Regions from separate parts of the Streptomyces sp. NPDC057136 genome, predicted to be linked through region 1. Evidence: riboswitches for the same ligand, from Rfam matches in the RefSeq annotation. Region 1 holds a riboswitch; the other holds the start of a gene.
What was found. A riboswitch is a leader RNA that binds a small molecule or an ion and turns the genes downstream of it on or off. The one in region 1 is predicted to bind S-adenosylmethionine.

Region 1 (7,644 bases):
AGGACGGAACCGGTGGGTGAGGGGGTCGGTGCCCACATCAAGCCTGCCCGGCGTTTGAGGGCAAGACGGGCACTCGCCACGACACCGGCCACTCCAGCCCGTGGCGGTCACATCAAGCCCGTCCGGCGATTGAGGACAAGGGGTTCGGGGGAGCCCCGGGAAGGGGGGCGTCGCTATAGGGTCGACGCATGGGCAGTCACCCCGATCACCTGCCGACCCCGACCACCCCCGCCGGCCAAGAGGGCCTCGCGGCCATCCTCGCCCGGCCCGACCGAGCCGTGGTCGCCCTCGATTTCGACGGCACGCTCGCCGACATCGTCCCCGACCCGGAACAGGCCCGCGCCCACCCCGGCGCCGTCCCCGCCCTCGCCGCACTCGCGCCACGCGTCGCGTCCGTCGCCGTGATCACCGGCCGCCCGGCCGACGTCGCCGTGCGGTACGGCGGCTTCGCAGGCGTCCCCGGTCTCGACCACCTCGTCGTCCTCGGCCATTACGGCGCCGAACGCTGGGACGCCGTCTCCGGCACCGTGCACGCCCCCGCCCCGCACCCCGGCGTCGCCGCCGTACGCGCCGAACTCCCGGGCGTGCTCCACGAGGTGGACACCTGGCACGGCAGCTGGGTGGAGGAGAAGGGCCAGGCCGTCGCCGTACACACCCGCCGGGCCGAAGACCCGCAGGCCGCCTTCGAGTCGCTCCGCGACCCCCTCGGCCGGCTCGCGGCCCGGCACGGACTGATCGTCGAACCCGGCCGCCTGGTCCTGGAGTTGCGCCCGCCCGGCATGGACAAGGGCGTCGCACTCGCGGAGTACGTACGGGAGACGGACGCCGAGTCCGTCCTGTACGCCGGCGACGACCTCGGCGACCTCGCCGCCTACGCCACCGTGGAGAAGCTCCGCACCGAGGGCCCGGACGGCATCCCCGGCCTGCTGATCTGCAGCGGAAGCGCCGAAGTGCCCGAACTCGCCGAGCGGGCCGACCTGCTGCTGCCCGGCCCCGCCGACGTCGTCGGTTTCCTGTCAGCCCTCGCGCAGCGCCTCTAGCTGGTCCAGGAACCACTGCTGCGGCGGCAGCGCCGTCGCCGCCGCGGCCAGTGCCTTCGTACGGTCCGCCCGCTCGCCGTGCGGCATCGACAGCGCCCGGTGCAGCGCCTCCGCCGTGGCGGACACGTCGTACGGGTTCACCACGATCGAGGCGTCGCCCAGCTCCTCGTACGCCCCCGCCTCCCGCGACAGCACCAGCACGCAGCCGTCGTCGGAGACCACGGGGACCTCCTTGGCGACCAGGTTCATCCCGTCACGGATCGGGTTGACCAGCGCCACGTCGGCCAGCCGGTACGCCGCCAGGGAGCGCGCGAAGTCGTCCTTCACGTGCAGGATCACCGGCGTCCAACCAGGCGTCCCGTACTCCGCGTTGATCTCGTCGGCCAGGGTCTGCACCGTTGCCGTGTACTCCCGGTACACCGCGAGGTCCTGCCGCGAGGGGTAGGCGAATGCGATATGGGCGACCCGCTCGCGCCACTCGGGATGCGCGTCCAGCAGCGCCCGGTACGCGAGCAGCCCGCGCACGATGTTCTTGGAGAGCTCCGTCCGGTCCACCCGCACGATCGTCCGGCGGTCCGGACCCACCTGTTCCCGCAGGGCCGCCATCCGCTCGTCCACGTCCGCCTCGCGCGAGCGGCGGCGCAGGAACTCCGCGTCCGCGCCCAGCCCGTGCACCCCGATCCGCGTGTGGCCGGTGCCGCCCAGGATCTCCGTACAGCAGCCGATGAAGGCGTCCGCCCACCGCCGGGTGAGGAACGCCGCCCGGTCGGCGCCGAGAATGCCCCGCAGCAGCTGCTCGCCGATGTCGTCGGGCAGCAGCCGGAAGTAGTCGACGGGCGCCCACGGCGTGTGCGAGAAGTGGCCGATCCGCAGGTCGGCGCGGAGCTCACGGAGCATCCCCGGCACCAGGGCCAGGTGGTAGTCCTGCACGAGGACCGCCGCCCCCTCGCCCGCCTCCTCGGCGAGCGCTTCGGCGAAGGCCCGGTTGTACGCCTCGTACGAAGCCCACTGCCGCCGGAACTCCGCGTCGAACGCGGGCTCCAACGGGGTCTGGTACAGCATGTGGTGGACGAACCAGAGCACCGAGTTCGCGATGCCGTTGTACGCGTCGGCGTGGAGAGCGGCGTCGATGTCGAGCATCCGGACGCCCGGTTCGGCGACCCCCTGCCTGACCGCCTCGCGGTCGCCGTCGCTCAGCGCCGCGCACACCCACAGCTTGTCGTCGACGGCGCTGAGGCCGGAGACCAGGCCACCCCCGCCCCGTTTCGATGTGAGCGAGCCGTCCTCGCCCTGTGTGTACGACACGGGGCCGCGGTTGGACGCGACGAGAACCTGGGCAGCGTGCTCGGAGACCATGTACCGGAACCTAGCCCGTTCCGTAACCCCCCAAACGTGAGTACGGCCACCGGCCGGGCGGGCTCGCGCCTCGCCGGTCAGCCGCGGTCGCGTTCGTGTCCCCGGCCGCGCGCCGCCGCGCAGGCGACCGCCCCGGCCCCGGTCAGGGCGAGCCCGAGGCCGCCGAGCAGCCACAGCCGCTCGCTGTTGCCGCCGGTCTCGGCCGGGGAGCCGTGCGCGGGGCGCGGCGCCTCCGTGACCTGTACGGCGGCGGCCGGTGCCGACGCGACAAGCCCCGTCGGGAAGGAGCCGAGCACGGCCAGGACAGCGGCGTATGCGGGCAGTCGGCGCCTGCGGCGCAGAGCGGCCCTCAGTCGAGGAGAAGCCATAAAAATGAAATGTAGGGAACTTTTATGACTAAACCGGCTTACGCCGCGCGGCGGGACACGTACTCCGCGATCTCCCGCATCGGGGGCCGCTCCTCCGTGTCCACCACATGGGTGCTCGGTACGAAGCCGTTCTCGCCCCGCTCGAACTGTGTGAGCACCGGCCGCACCAGCTGGCCCCGGGAGAGCCGGAGCTGTGCGGTGCGGTAGATCGTCGCCGCCATCCTGCCCAGCGCCTGGCCGTCCTGGTGGCGGTGTTTGCGTTCGCCGACGTCGACCTGCGCCAGCGCGTCCAGGCCCACCAGGTGCAGTGAGTCGATGAGCAGGCCCAGCTCTACTCCGTAACCGACGGGGAACGGCAGCTGTTCGAGCAGGGAGCGCCGTGCCGCGTACTCACCGCCGAGCGGCTGGACGAATCCGGCCAGCTGCGGCCAGTGCAGATTGAGCAGCGGCCGTGCCACCAGCTCCGTGACTCGACCGCCCTGACCAGCGGTGTCTCCCAGCGGGCGGTCGTACATAGCCTTCACGAACTGCACCGAGGGATCGGTGAGCAGCGGCCCGACGATCCCGGAGACGAAGTCCGCGGAGAAGTCCTTCAGGTCCGCGTCGATGAAGCAGACGATCTCGCCGCTAGTGACCAGCAGTGACCGCCACAGGACCTCCCCCTTGCCGGGGAGGGCGGGTATTCGGGGCAGGATCGCGTCCCGGTGGACCACCCGGGCACCTGCCTCCGTGGCGACCTTCGCGGTGGCGTCCGTCGAACCGGAGTCGATCACCACCAGCTCGTCGACCAGCGGCACGCGCTCCATCAGCTCGTGCCGGATCGTCGTCACGATGGCGCCGACCGTCGCCTCCTCGTTGAGGGCGGGCAGGACGACGCTGACGCTTGCGCGCCGCGGGTCCCGTGCCCTGGCGGCCGCGAGACGATCCAGTGGACGGTCGGCGGCCGACCAGGAACGCCTGGTCAGCCAACGTTCCACCTCTTCGATCAAGGTCGAATCTCCCTGCATGTGATCCATCTCGCGGTTCGGACGACTATCTCAAGCGTCCGAGGCTTCGGTTACAGTCTTGAACAACGCGGACGACCCTCGCATCTCGGGGTCCGTCCGCCGACAAATGCCTGGATCGTGATCCAGCGCCATAGCGCTCATCCAGAGGGACTGAGGGAACGGCCCGTTGAAGTCCCGGCAACCCCCCCATCGACCGCGAGGTCACGGTGGGGAAGGTGCCAAATCCGTCTTGTGGCGAAATTCGCCATGAGGAAGATGAGGAGAAAGGGCCTCCGCCATCATGGCTGTGCAGACTGAACTGACGAACACCCCTTCCACTGTGGATCTCGGTCCCGCCGCGGCGCTTTCCTGCCGCGAGTGCGGCGAGCGTTTCGAGCTCGGTCCCCTTTTCGCCTGCGCGTCCTGTTTCGGGCCGCTCGAAGTGGCGTACGACCTGCCGAGCGGCTCCCCCGACGAGCTGAAGAAGCGCATCGAGGCCGGACCCAACAACATCTGGCGCTACGCGCCGCTGCTGCCGGTCCCCGCCGATGTCGCGGACAAGCCCAACATCAACCCCGGCTTCACCAAGCTGGTCAAGGCCGACAACCTCGCCCGTGAACTGGGCGTCACCGGTGACCTGTTCGTCAAGGACGACTCCGGGAACCCGACGCACTCCTTCAAGGACCGTGTCGTCGCGATCGCCGTCGAGGCCGCCCGCGCCTTCGGCTTCACCACCCTCTCCTGCTCCTCCACCGGCAACCTCGCCGGTGCGGTGGGTGCCGCCGCCGCCCGCGCCGGCCTCCGCTCGTGCGTGTTCATCCCGCACGACCTGGAGCAGGGCAAGGTCGTCATGGCCGCCGTGTACGGCGGTGAGCTGGTCGGCATCGAGGGCAACTACGACGACGTCAACCGTTTCTGCTCCGAGCTCATCGGCGACCCGCTCGGCGAGGGCTGGGGCTTCGTCAACGTCAATCTGCGTCCGTACTACGGCGAGGGCTCCAAGACCCTCGCGTACGAGATCTGCGAGCAACTCGGCTGGCAGCTGCCCGACCAGCTCGTGATCCCGATCGCCTCGGGTTCGCAGCTCACGAAGATCGACAAGGGGCTCCAGGAGCTCATCAAGCTCGGTCTGGTCGAGGACAAGCCGTACAAGATCTTCGGCGCCCAGGCCGAGGGCTGCTCCCCGGTGTCGGTGGCCTTCAAGGCCGGTCACGACGTCGTGCGCCCCCAGAAGCCGAACACGATCGCCAAGTCCCTGGCGATCGGGAACCCGGCCGACGGTCCGTACGTCCTGGACATCGCCCGCCGTACCGGTGGCGCCGTGGAGGACGTGAACGACGAGCAGATCGTCGACGCGATCAAGCTGCTCGCGCAGACCGAGGGCATCTTCGCGGAGACCGCGGGCGGGGTGACCGTCGGCGTGACGAAGAAGCTGATCGAGGCGGGTCTGCTCGACCCGACGCTCACCACCGTCGTCCTGAACACCGGTGACGGCCTCAAGACGCTCGACGCGGTGGCCGCGACCTCGCAGGCGACCGCGACGATCCGGCCGAGCCTGGACGCGTTCCGCGCCGCCGGCCTCGCCACCAGCTGACCATCCGAGACCGAAGGAAGGCACCCACCATGAGCGTCAAGGTCCGTATCCCCACCATCCTCCGCACCTACACGGGCGGTCAGGCCGAGGTGTCGGCGGAGGGCGCGGTCCTCTCCGAGGTCATCGACTCCCTGGAGAAGAACCACCCGGGCATCGCGGCCCGTGTCCTGGACGACCAGGGCAAGCTCCGCCGCTTCGTGAACGTGTACGTCAACGACGACGACGTGCGCTTCGAGGGCGGCCTGGACGCGGTCACCCCGGAAGGTGCCGGCGTCTCGATCATCCCGGCCGTCGCCGGAGGCTGACCGCCGGCCGGCGCACACGTCCGCCGGCCTTCACAGCGATATCTCTGTTGCCCCCTCCGTGAGAGAAGCGGAGGGGGCAATTCTGCATGGTTAGACGCGGTAGAGTTGGGAAGTCCCCTCCGCTGCCTGTGCCGCCCGCATATGAGAATGCGCCCGGTCACGATAAGAAGCAGCCAAAGTGTGCGACCCCCTTGAGCCATAAGTGGCCTTTGTCAGGCCCGACTTGCCCAGGAATCTCATGAATTCCCCATAATGGGGCGATCGGTCGTGCCCAGAATTCTCGTCCGATTGACCTGTTGCAGAGGGCAGTTGGGCAGATACATTCGGCCGCGGTCGACGCGTTCCGGCGCACGCACCCTCTCCTGTCGGAGGGTGAGTTCTGACCCGGGCCCGCGAAGTGCGGTCCTGTGCAAGGGCCAGTAATAGGGGAGTTAGGCATGGCTCAGGGCACCGTCAAGTGGTTCAACGCGGAGAAGGGGTACGGCTTCATCGCGGTCGACGGTGGTGCGGATGTTTTCGTCCACTACAGCGCGATCCAGATGGACGGGTACCGCACCCTCGAAGAGGGTCAGCGAGTTGAATTCGAGATCTCGCAGGGCCAGAAGGGGCCGCAGGCGGACATGGTCAAGCTCGCCGTCGGCTGAGCTCGACGCGGTCGGCCAACGACACTACTCACGCGCGGAGGGCCCGTACCCCCAGGGGTACGGGCCCTCCGTGCGTCTCCGTGCGTCCGCGTGTTTGTCCACATCCCGAGGGGGACGCTTGCACTCGCAGGGGTCGAGTGCTAATCATTGGCGTTAGCACTCTCCAGGTGAGAGTGACAGAAACTTGGACCGGGCCGGTGAGGCCCGCAGGCTGCGTGGGGCAAGGAACCACACAGCACGCTGGCCGTCCGTCGCGGGCGCCTCTCGGTCCGGAGAATCCACCCCTGTCCGGGAGGACCACTTCACATGGCCAAGATCATCGCGTTCGACGAGGAGGCACGGCGCGGTCTCGAGCGCGGGATGAACCAGCTCGCCGACGCCGTCAAGGTCACCCTCGGCCCCAAGGGCCGTAACGTCGTCCTCGAGAAGAAGTGGGGCGCGCCCACGATCACCAACGATGGTGTTTCCATCGCCAAGGAGATCGAGCTCGAGGACCCGTACGAGAAGATCGGTGCGGAGCTGGTCAAGGAGGTCGCCAAGAAGACGGACGACGTCGCCGGCGACGGTACGACCACCGCCACCGTTCTCGCTCAGGCTCTCGTCCGCGAGGGCCTGCGCAACGTCGCCGCGGGTGCCAACCCGATGGCTCTGAAGCGTGGCATCGAGAAGGCCGTCGAGGCCGTCTCCGCCGCTCTGCTGGAGCAGGCGAAGGACGTGGAGACCAAGGAGCAGATCGCTTCGACCGCCTCCATCTCCGCTGCTGACACCGAGATCGGCGCCAAGATCGCCGAGGCTATGGACAAGGTCGGCAAGGAAGGCGTCATCACCGTCGAGGAGTCCCAGACCTTCGGTCTGGAGCTGGAACTCACCGAGGGTATGCGCTTCGACAAGGGCTACATCTCGGCGTACTTCGCGACCGACATGGAGCGTATGGAGACGTCGTTCGACGACCCGTACATCCTGATCGTCAACTCCAAGATCAGCAACGTGAAGGACCTCCTTCCGCTGCTCGAGAAGGTCATGCAGTCGGGTAAGCCGCTGCTGATCATCGCGGAGGACGTTGAGGGCGAGGCCCTGTCGACCCTGGTCGTCAACAAGATCCGTGGCACCTTCAAGTCCGTCGCCGTCAAGGCTCCGGGCTTCGGTGACCGCCGCAAGGCCATGCTCGGCGACATCGCCATCCTCACCGGTGGCACCGTCATCTCCGAGGAGGTCGGTCTCAAGCTGGAGAACGCCGGCCTGGACCTGCTCGGCAAGGCCCGCAAGGTCGTCATCACCAAGGACGAGACCACGATCGTCGACGGCGGGGGCGAGAGCGACCAGGTTCAGGGTCGCGTCAAGCAGATCCGTG
Region 2 (7,644 bases), on a different contig from region 1:
CGACTGGAATCTGTCCTGGGAGAAGTGGCAGAAGGGCAGCGCGCTGCACAACGGCACGCCCGACAGCACGGTCGGGGACACCGTCCAGGCGGCGCGCCTGCGCCCCCACGTCTGACCCGGCCGGAGTGCGCTGCCCCTCGACGGGACCGCGAACAGGAGACCGGAAACCCTCAGGCGTCCAAGGAAAGCCTGCCCCGCAGCAGAGCCGCGAGGGCGTCCGCGAAATCGACCGGGTCGACCGGCAGGGTCACCGCGGCGTCCGCGCGGCTCCAGGTGGCCAGCCAGGCGTCCTGCGGGCGCCCGATCAGCAGCAGCACCGGCGGGCAGTGGAAGACCTCGTCCTTGATCTGCCGGCAGACGCCCATACCGCCCGCGGGGGCGGTCTCGCCGTCCAGTACACAGACGTCGATGCCGCCGTTGTCCAGGGCGGTCAGGACGGCGGGCAGGGTCGCGCACTCGACGAACTCCACCGGGGGCACGTCCGCCGCCGGCCTGCGACCTGCTGCCAGCCTCACCTGCTCGCGGGTGTTGGCGTTGTCGCTGTAGACCAGGACCGTGGCGGTCGGCTGCATTGTTCCTCCGTGACATCTGCGTCTTCGGGGCTCTCCGGGCATGAACCGATGCGCGGATCGTACTCCGACCAACAGCCTGTCAGCACCGGTAATGACACCGATTCGATGGGCCGTTCGGGGAGGACACACGCGGTTGACACACCGAACGGCACCCCCGGGAGTGAGGGCGGGATAAGCGACCGACATAATGTCGGTCGTGGCGACAGCAACGACAGTAGAAACCGGGCACGCGCACCCGTCGGTCAATCGACCGAACCTCACCAGCGTCGGAACCATCATCTGGTTGAGTTCCGAGCTGATGTTCTTCGCGGCCCTCTTCGCGATGTACTTCACCCTGCGATCGGTGATGGGACCGGATCACTGGAAGGAGATGGCTCATCATCTGAACTTCCCGTTCTCCGCGACGAACACCACGATCCTGGTGCTCTCCTCACTCACCTGCCAGCTCGGCGTTTTCGCCGCGGAGCGGGGCGATGTGAAGAAGCTCCGCACCTGGTTCATCATCACGTTCGTGATGGGTGCGATCTTCATCGGAGGCCAGGTCCTGGAGTACACCGAGCTGGTCAAGGACGCGGGGCTCTCCCTGTCGTCCGACCCGTACGGCTCGGTGTTCTACCTGACCACCGGCTTCCACGGTCTGCATGTGACAGGCGGTCTCATCGCCTTCCTGCTGGTTCTCGGCAGGACGTACGCAGCCAAGAGGTTCACCCACGAACAGGCCACCGCCGCCATCGTCGTGTCCTACTACTGGCACTTCGTCGATGTCGTGTGGATTGGCCTGTTTGCCACGATCTACATGATCAAGTAACCGGGCTCGCACCCACACACCATCGACGCAGAAGATCCTGACACCGGGGTAATCCGTGAAAAAGCTCTCCGCACGACGACGCCATCCGCTGGCGGCGGTCGTCGTACTACTCCTCGCGCTGGCGGCTACCGGGGGGCTGTACGCCGCTTTTGCGCCTGCGGGTAAGGCGCAGGCAGACGAAACCGCCCAGTCCCTCGCTATCGACGAGGGCAAGAAGCTCTACTCCGTAGGCTGCGCCAGCTGCCACGGAACCGGCGGTCAGGGCACCACCGACGGGCCGTCCCTCGCGGGCGTGGGCTCCGCCGCCGTCGACTTCCAGGTCGGTACGGGCCGTATGCCGGCACAGCAGCCGGGCGCCCAGGTACCGAAGAAGAAGGTCATCTACACCCAGGCACAGATCGACCAGCTCGCGGCGTACGTCGCGTCGCTCGGCGCCGGTCCGATCACGCCGACCGAGAACCAGGTCAGCCCCAAGGGCGCGGATGCGGCCAAGGGCGGCGACCTGTTCCGTACCAACTGCGCCCAGTGCCACAACTTCACCGGTGAGGGCGGCGCGCTGACACACGGCAAGTACGCCCCCAGCCTCGAAGGCGTGAACCCGAAGCACATGTACGAGGCCATGCAGACCGGCCCGCAGAGCATGCCGTCCTTCCCCGACACGACGATGCCGGAGCAGCAGAAGCGGGACATCATCGCGTACGTCCAGACCGTGAACGGAGAAGACTCCGCGAGCCCCGGTGGGCTCAAGCTGGGTGGTCTCGGTCCGGTCAGCGAGGGTCTGTTCGGCTGGATCTTCGGACTCGGCGCACTGATCGCAGTTGCCGTTTGGGTCGCGGCCCACACCGCTAAGGCCAAGAAGTCATGAGTAGCCAAGAGATTCCAGAAGAGATCCTGCCGGTTGAGCAGGACACCGCGCACGGCGCGGTAGCGGTGGCGGACGACCCGTTCGCCGACCCGGGGCTGCCGGCCCACAAGCCGCGCATCCAGGACATCGATGAGCGGGCCGCGAGGCGTTCCGAGCGCGCGGTCGCGTTCATGTTCACGTTGTCCATGCTGTCGACGGTCGCGTTCATCGCGTCCTACGTCATCTTCCCGGTCGACAAGATCGTCTTCATCTGGCCGGTCGGCCACGTGAGTGCGCTGAACTTCTCCCTGGGCATGACCCTGGGTGTGGCGCTCTTCTGCATCGGCGCGGGCGCCGTCCACTGGGCGCGCACCCTGATGTCCGACGTGGAGACGGCCGCAGAGCGTCACCCCATCGAGGCCGAGCCCGAGGTCAAGGCGCAGGTTCTGGCCGACTTCGCGGCCGGTGCCGCGGAGTCCGCGATCGGTCGGCGCAAGCTGATCCGCAACACCATGTTCGGCGCGCTGGCCCTGGTGCCGCTCTCCGGCGTGATGCTGCTGCGCGACCTCGGCCCGCTGCCGGAGAAGAAGCTCCGCTCCACCATGTGGGGCAGGGGCAAGCAACTCATCAACATGAACACGATGGAGCCGCTGCGTCCCGAGGACATCGTCGTCGGCTCGCTGACCTTCGCCATGCCCGAGGGCCTGGAGGAGGACGCGCACGACTTCCAGACGCAGATGGGCAAGGCCGCCCTGATGATCGTCCGGATCGAGCCGGACGACATCAAGAGCAAGCGTGAGCGCGAGTGGGCCCACGAGGGCATCGTGGCGTTCTCGAAGATCTGCACCCACGTCGGCTGCCCGATCAGCCTGTACGAGCAGCAGACGCACCACGTCCTCTGCCCGTGCCACCAGTCCACCTTCGACCTCTCCGACGGCGCCCGCGTCATCTTCGGTCCGGCCGGTCACCCGCTCCCGCAGCTGCGGATCGGCGTGAACACTGAGGGCAACCTCGAGGCGCTGGGTGACTTCGAAGAGCCCGTCGGTGCTGCATTCTGGGAGCGCGGATGAGTACTGCGAACGACACGAAGAGCAAGGCACCCGCCGGTGAGCGGGTGGCCGACTGGGCGGACGGCCGGCTCGGCATCTACGGCCTGGCCAAGGCCAACATGCGCAAGATCTTCCCGGACCACTGGTCCTTCATGCTGGGTGAGATCGCGCTCTACAGCTTCATCGTCATCATCCTCACGGGTGTGTATCTGACGCTGTTCTTCCACCCGAGCATGAACGAGGTCGTGTACCACGGCTCGTACGAGCCGCTGCAGGGCATCCGGATGTCCGAGGCGTACGCCTCGACGCTGCACATCAGCTTCGACGTCCGTGGCGGTCTGCTCGTCCGGCAGATCCACCACTGGGGCGCGCTGATCTTCCTGGCCGCCATGTTCGTGCACATGATGCGCGTCTTCTTCACGGGTGCGTTCCGCAAGCCGCGTGAGGTCAACTGGCTGTTCGGCTTCCTGCTGTTCGTCCTGGGCATGTTCACCGGGTTCACCGGTTACTCGCTCCCGGACGACCTGCTGTCGGGCACCGGTGTCCGCTTCATGCAGGGTGCCGTGCTGTCGGTGCCGGTCGTCGGCACGTACCTCTCGATGTTCCTGTTCGGCGGAGAGTTCCCCGGCGTCGAGTTCGTTCCCCGGTTCTACTCGGTCCACATCCTGCTGCTGCCGGGCATCATGCTCGGGCTCGTGGTCGGCCACCTGATCCTGGTCTTCTACCACAAGCACACGCAGTTCGCGGGCCCCGGCAAGACGAACAAGAACGTCGTCGGCATGCCGCTGCTGCCGGTGTACATGGCGAAGGCCGGAGGCTTCTTCTTCCTGGTCTTCGGTGTCATCGCCATGGTCTCGGCGATCGCCTCGATCAACCCGATCTGGGCCATCGGCCCGTACCGCATCGACCAGGTGTCGACCGGCGCGCAGCCCGACTGGTACATGGGCTTCTCCGAAGGTCTCATCCGTGTGATGCCGGGCTGGGAGGTCAACCTGTGGGGCCACACGCTCGTCCTGGGTGTGTTCATCCCGCTGATGATCTTCCCGCTGGTTCTGGTCGCGATCGCGGTGTACCCGTTCATCGAGTCCTGGATCACCCGCGACAAGCGCGAGCACCACATCCTGGACCGCCCGCGCAACGTGCCCACCCGCACCGCGTTCGGCGTGGCCTGGATCACGTGGTACTTCGTACTGCTCGTCGGTGGTGGCAACGACCTGTGGGCCACGCACTTCCACCTGTCGATCAACTCCATCACCTGGTTCGTGCGGATCGCGTTCTTCGTGGCGCCGGTCCTCGCGTTCATCGCGACGAAGCGGATCTGCCTCGGCCTCCAGCGCCGCGACAAGGAGAAGGTGCTGCACGGACGCGAGTCCGGCATCATCAAGCGCCTGCCGCACGGTGAGTTCGTCGAGATCCACGAGCCGCTCAGCCCGGGCCAGCTGCACACGCTGACCGCGCACGAGCAGTACAAGCCGGCCGAGATCGGCCCGGCGGTCGACGAGAACGGCGTCAAGCGCAAGGTCTCTCCGGTGGAGAAGCTGCGCGTCAAGCTCAGCAAGGGCTACTACGGCGACGACAACCAGATCGCCAAGCCCACTGCCGAGGAGTACAAGGAGATCACCAGCGGCCACGGCCACCACTGATCACCTGAACTGATCGCCACAGCGAGAGCCCCGTCCATCGAGTGGACGGGGCTCTTTGCTGCCTCCCGGGCTGGATAGGGTGGAGGCCATCCCCTTATCGGCTGTGGACCCCAGGAGCGGACCATGAACGTTGTGACCCCGGGCGGCGGCGACAGCGTGGCGGCTCGTTCCTGGCCGGGCGTGCTGAACCCGCTGCTGCGTGGCGAGGACCTGGCCGCGGACGACACCGCGTGGGCCATGGACCGCATCATGAGCGGCGAGGCGACCGACGCGCAGATCGCCGGTTTCGCCGTCGCGCTGCGGGCCAAGGGCGAGACGGTCGACGAGGTCACCGGGCTCGTACGGACGATGTACGCGCACGCCAACACCATCCACGTACCGGGCCGCACGGTCGACATCGTGGGCACCGGCGGCGACCTGGCCAAGACGGTCAACATCTCCACGATGTCGGCGATCGTCCTCGCGGGAGCCGGCGCCAAGGTCGTCAAGCACGGCAACCGCGCCGCCTCCTCGGCGAGCGGGGCGTCCGACGTCCTGGAGAAGCTGGGCGTCAACCTCGAACTGACGCCGCAGCGGGTCGTGCAGGTCGCGGAGGAAGCGGGCATCACCTTCTGCTTCGCCGTGAAGTTCCACCCCGCTCTGCGGTACGCGGCCAAGGCCCGCAAGGAGCTCGGTGCGCAGACCACGTTCAACATCCTCGGCCCGCTCACCAACCCGGCCCAGGTGCGCGCCCAGGCCGTCGGCGTCGCCGATCTCCGGATGGCGCCCATCGTGGCGGGCGTGCTCGCAGACCGGGGCAACTCGTCCCTGGTCTTCCGCGGCGACGACGGGCTCGACGAGCTCACCACCACGGCTACGTCACGGGTCTGGGTGGTCCGGGACGGTGCGGTGCGCGAGGAGGCGTTCGACCCGCGTGACGTCGGCCTGGAGCTGGTGCCCGTGGAAGCCCTGCGCGGCGCCGACGCCTCGTACAACGCGGATGTCGCCCGCCGGCTGCTGGACGGCGAGACGGGTCCGGTACGCGACGCGGTGCTGCTCAACACGGCGGCGGCGCTGGTCGCCCTGGACGGGGGGACGGGCACGCTGAACGAGGAGATCGCCGCCGGGATCGCACGGGCCACCGAGTCGATCGACTCCGGGGCGGCCAAGCGGGTGCTGGAGCGCTGGGTGGCGGCCAGCAACGCCTGAACAGGCGCTGTACGCACAGGGCGCGGTCCGGATACCGGACCGCGCCTTGCGTATGTCCGCACGTATGGCAAGATGCTGGGCAGGTCATGAGTGACAGCGAATAGGCCCCGGCTCGCTGTCCGGCAACCCTCCGTCCGTGGCGGGGTGCCCCGGGTGAAGACCAGGCCGTAGGCAGCGAGGTCTACGGCAAGCGCGGGCCCCTCGGCATCTGTGAATGCCAACCCCCGGGGTCCTGGTCCCTAGGGAGTCTCTTGTGAGCAAGCGAATGCGTTAGGGCCTTTCCGCCCTTCTCCGCGCACCCTCTTTTCCTTTCTCCTGCGCTGCCGCGTACTCGTCGGCGCGCGGAATTCGCCTGCCTGTTACGGGAGTTCGCCATGTCTGTCTCCGTCGCTGCCATCGACCAGTCCATTTGTGCCCCGCTGCCGGTTCTGGGAAAGGACGTCACTGTTCCTCTCGTTACGGGAGGAGAAGTCACGTATGCCGCTCTCGACTACGCGGCCAGCGCCCCGGCACTCCAGCGGGTGTGGGACGACGTCGCCGCGTACGCCCCGTACTACGGCAGCGTCCACCGCGGTGCCGGCTACCTCTCGCAGCTCTCCACGGACCTCTTCGAGAGCAGTCGCAGGACCGTCGCCGAGTTTCTCGGCTGCCGGGACACCGACCAGGTGATCTTCACCCGCTCGACCACCGACTCCCTCAACCTGCTCGCCGCCGCGATCCCCGCGGACTGCCAGGTGTTCGTCTACGAGACCGAGCACCACGCCTCGCTGCTGCCGTGGCGCGACGCCCGCGTGACCTACCTCAACGCTCCCCGCACCCCGGGACAGGCCGTCGAGGTCCTGGAGCGCGCGCTCGCCGAGCGCGACCCCTACGGCCCGGCGCTGGTCTGCGTCACCGGTGCCTCCAACGTCACCGGCGAGCTGTGGCCGGTCAGGGAACTGGCCGCCGCCGCCCACGCCCACGGTGCGCGGATCGTGCTGGACGCCGCGCAGCTCGCCCCCCACCACCCGGTGGACATCGCGGAGCTGGACGTCGACTGGGTCGCCTTCTCCGGACACAAGCTGTACGCGCCGTTCGGCTCGGGAGTCCTCGCGGGCCGCGCCGACTGGCTCCAGGACGCGGAGCCGTACCTGGCCGGCGGCGGCGCCTCGCGCAAGGTCGCCCGGCGCACCGACGGCGGTGTGGACGTGGAGTGGCACACCACCGCGGCCCGCCACGAGGCCGGTTCGCCCAATGTCATCGGCGTCTACTCGATCGCCTCTGCCTGCAAGGCGCTCACCGAGGCGGGCTTCGACACCCTCGTCGCCCGCGAGCAGCGGCTCGTCTCCGAGGTCCGTGCCGGACTCGCGGAGGTCCCCGAGGTCCGGGTGCTCTCGCTGTTCGGCGACGACGCCCCGCGGGTCGGCGTCATCTCCTTCGTCGTCGACGGCTGGAACAGCTCGCACTTCGCCGCCGCCCTCTCCGCGGAGTACGGCATCGGCGTCCGCGACGGACTGTTCTGCGCCCACCCGCTGGTGCGGACCCTGCTGGGCAGCGACCT

Region 2: it holds a riboswitch for S-adenosylmethionine, as region 1 does, so the genes downstream of both, ACFT7S_RS37995 (aminotransferase class V-fold PLP-dependent enzyme) here and thrC (threonine synthase) in region 1, are expected to answer to the same signal.

The regions. Positions count from the first base shown of each region.
Region 1 is NZ_JBHUUV010000071.1:10,218-17,861, forward strand. It holds gene otsB (trehalose-phosphatase) at 189-1,040, shown strand; gene ACFT7S_RS37790 (trehalose-6-phosphate synthase) at 1,017-2,396, opposite strand; gene ACFT7S_RS37795 (hypothetical protein) at 2,474-2,764, opposite strand; gene ACFT7S_RS37800 (glucosyl-3-phosphoglycerate synthase) at 2,803-3,753, opposite strand; SAM riboswitch class I at 3,906-4,033, shown strand; gene thrC (threonine synthase) at 4,052-5,344, shown strand; gene ACFT7S_RS37810 (MoaD/ThiS family protein) at 5,374-5,649, shown strand; gene ACFT7S_RS37815 (cold-shock protein) at 6,087-6,293, shown strand; gene groL (chaperonin GroEL) at 6,600-7,644, shown strand, end outside.
Region 2 is NZ_JBHUUV010000074.1:254-7,897, reverse strand. It holds gene ACFT7S_RS38030 (Ig-like domain-containing protein) at 1-115, shown strand, start outside; gene ACFT7S_RS38025 (hypothetical protein) at 171-572, opposite strand; gene ACFT7S_RS38020 (heme-copper oxidase subunit III) at 760-1,380, shown strand; gene ACFT7S_RS38015 (c-type cytochrome) at 1,436-2,245, shown strand; gene ACFT7S_RS38010 (Rieske 2Fe-2S domain-containing protein) at 2,242-3,294, shown strand; gene ACFT7S_RS38005 (cytochrome bc complex cytochrome b subunit) at 3,291-4,916, shown strand; gene trpD (anthranilate phosphoribosyltransferase) at 5,040-6,104, shown strand; SAM riboswitch class IV at 6,187-6,303, shown strand; gene ACFT7S_RS37995 (aminotransferase class V-fold PLP-dependent enzyme) at 6,479-7,644, shown strand, end outside.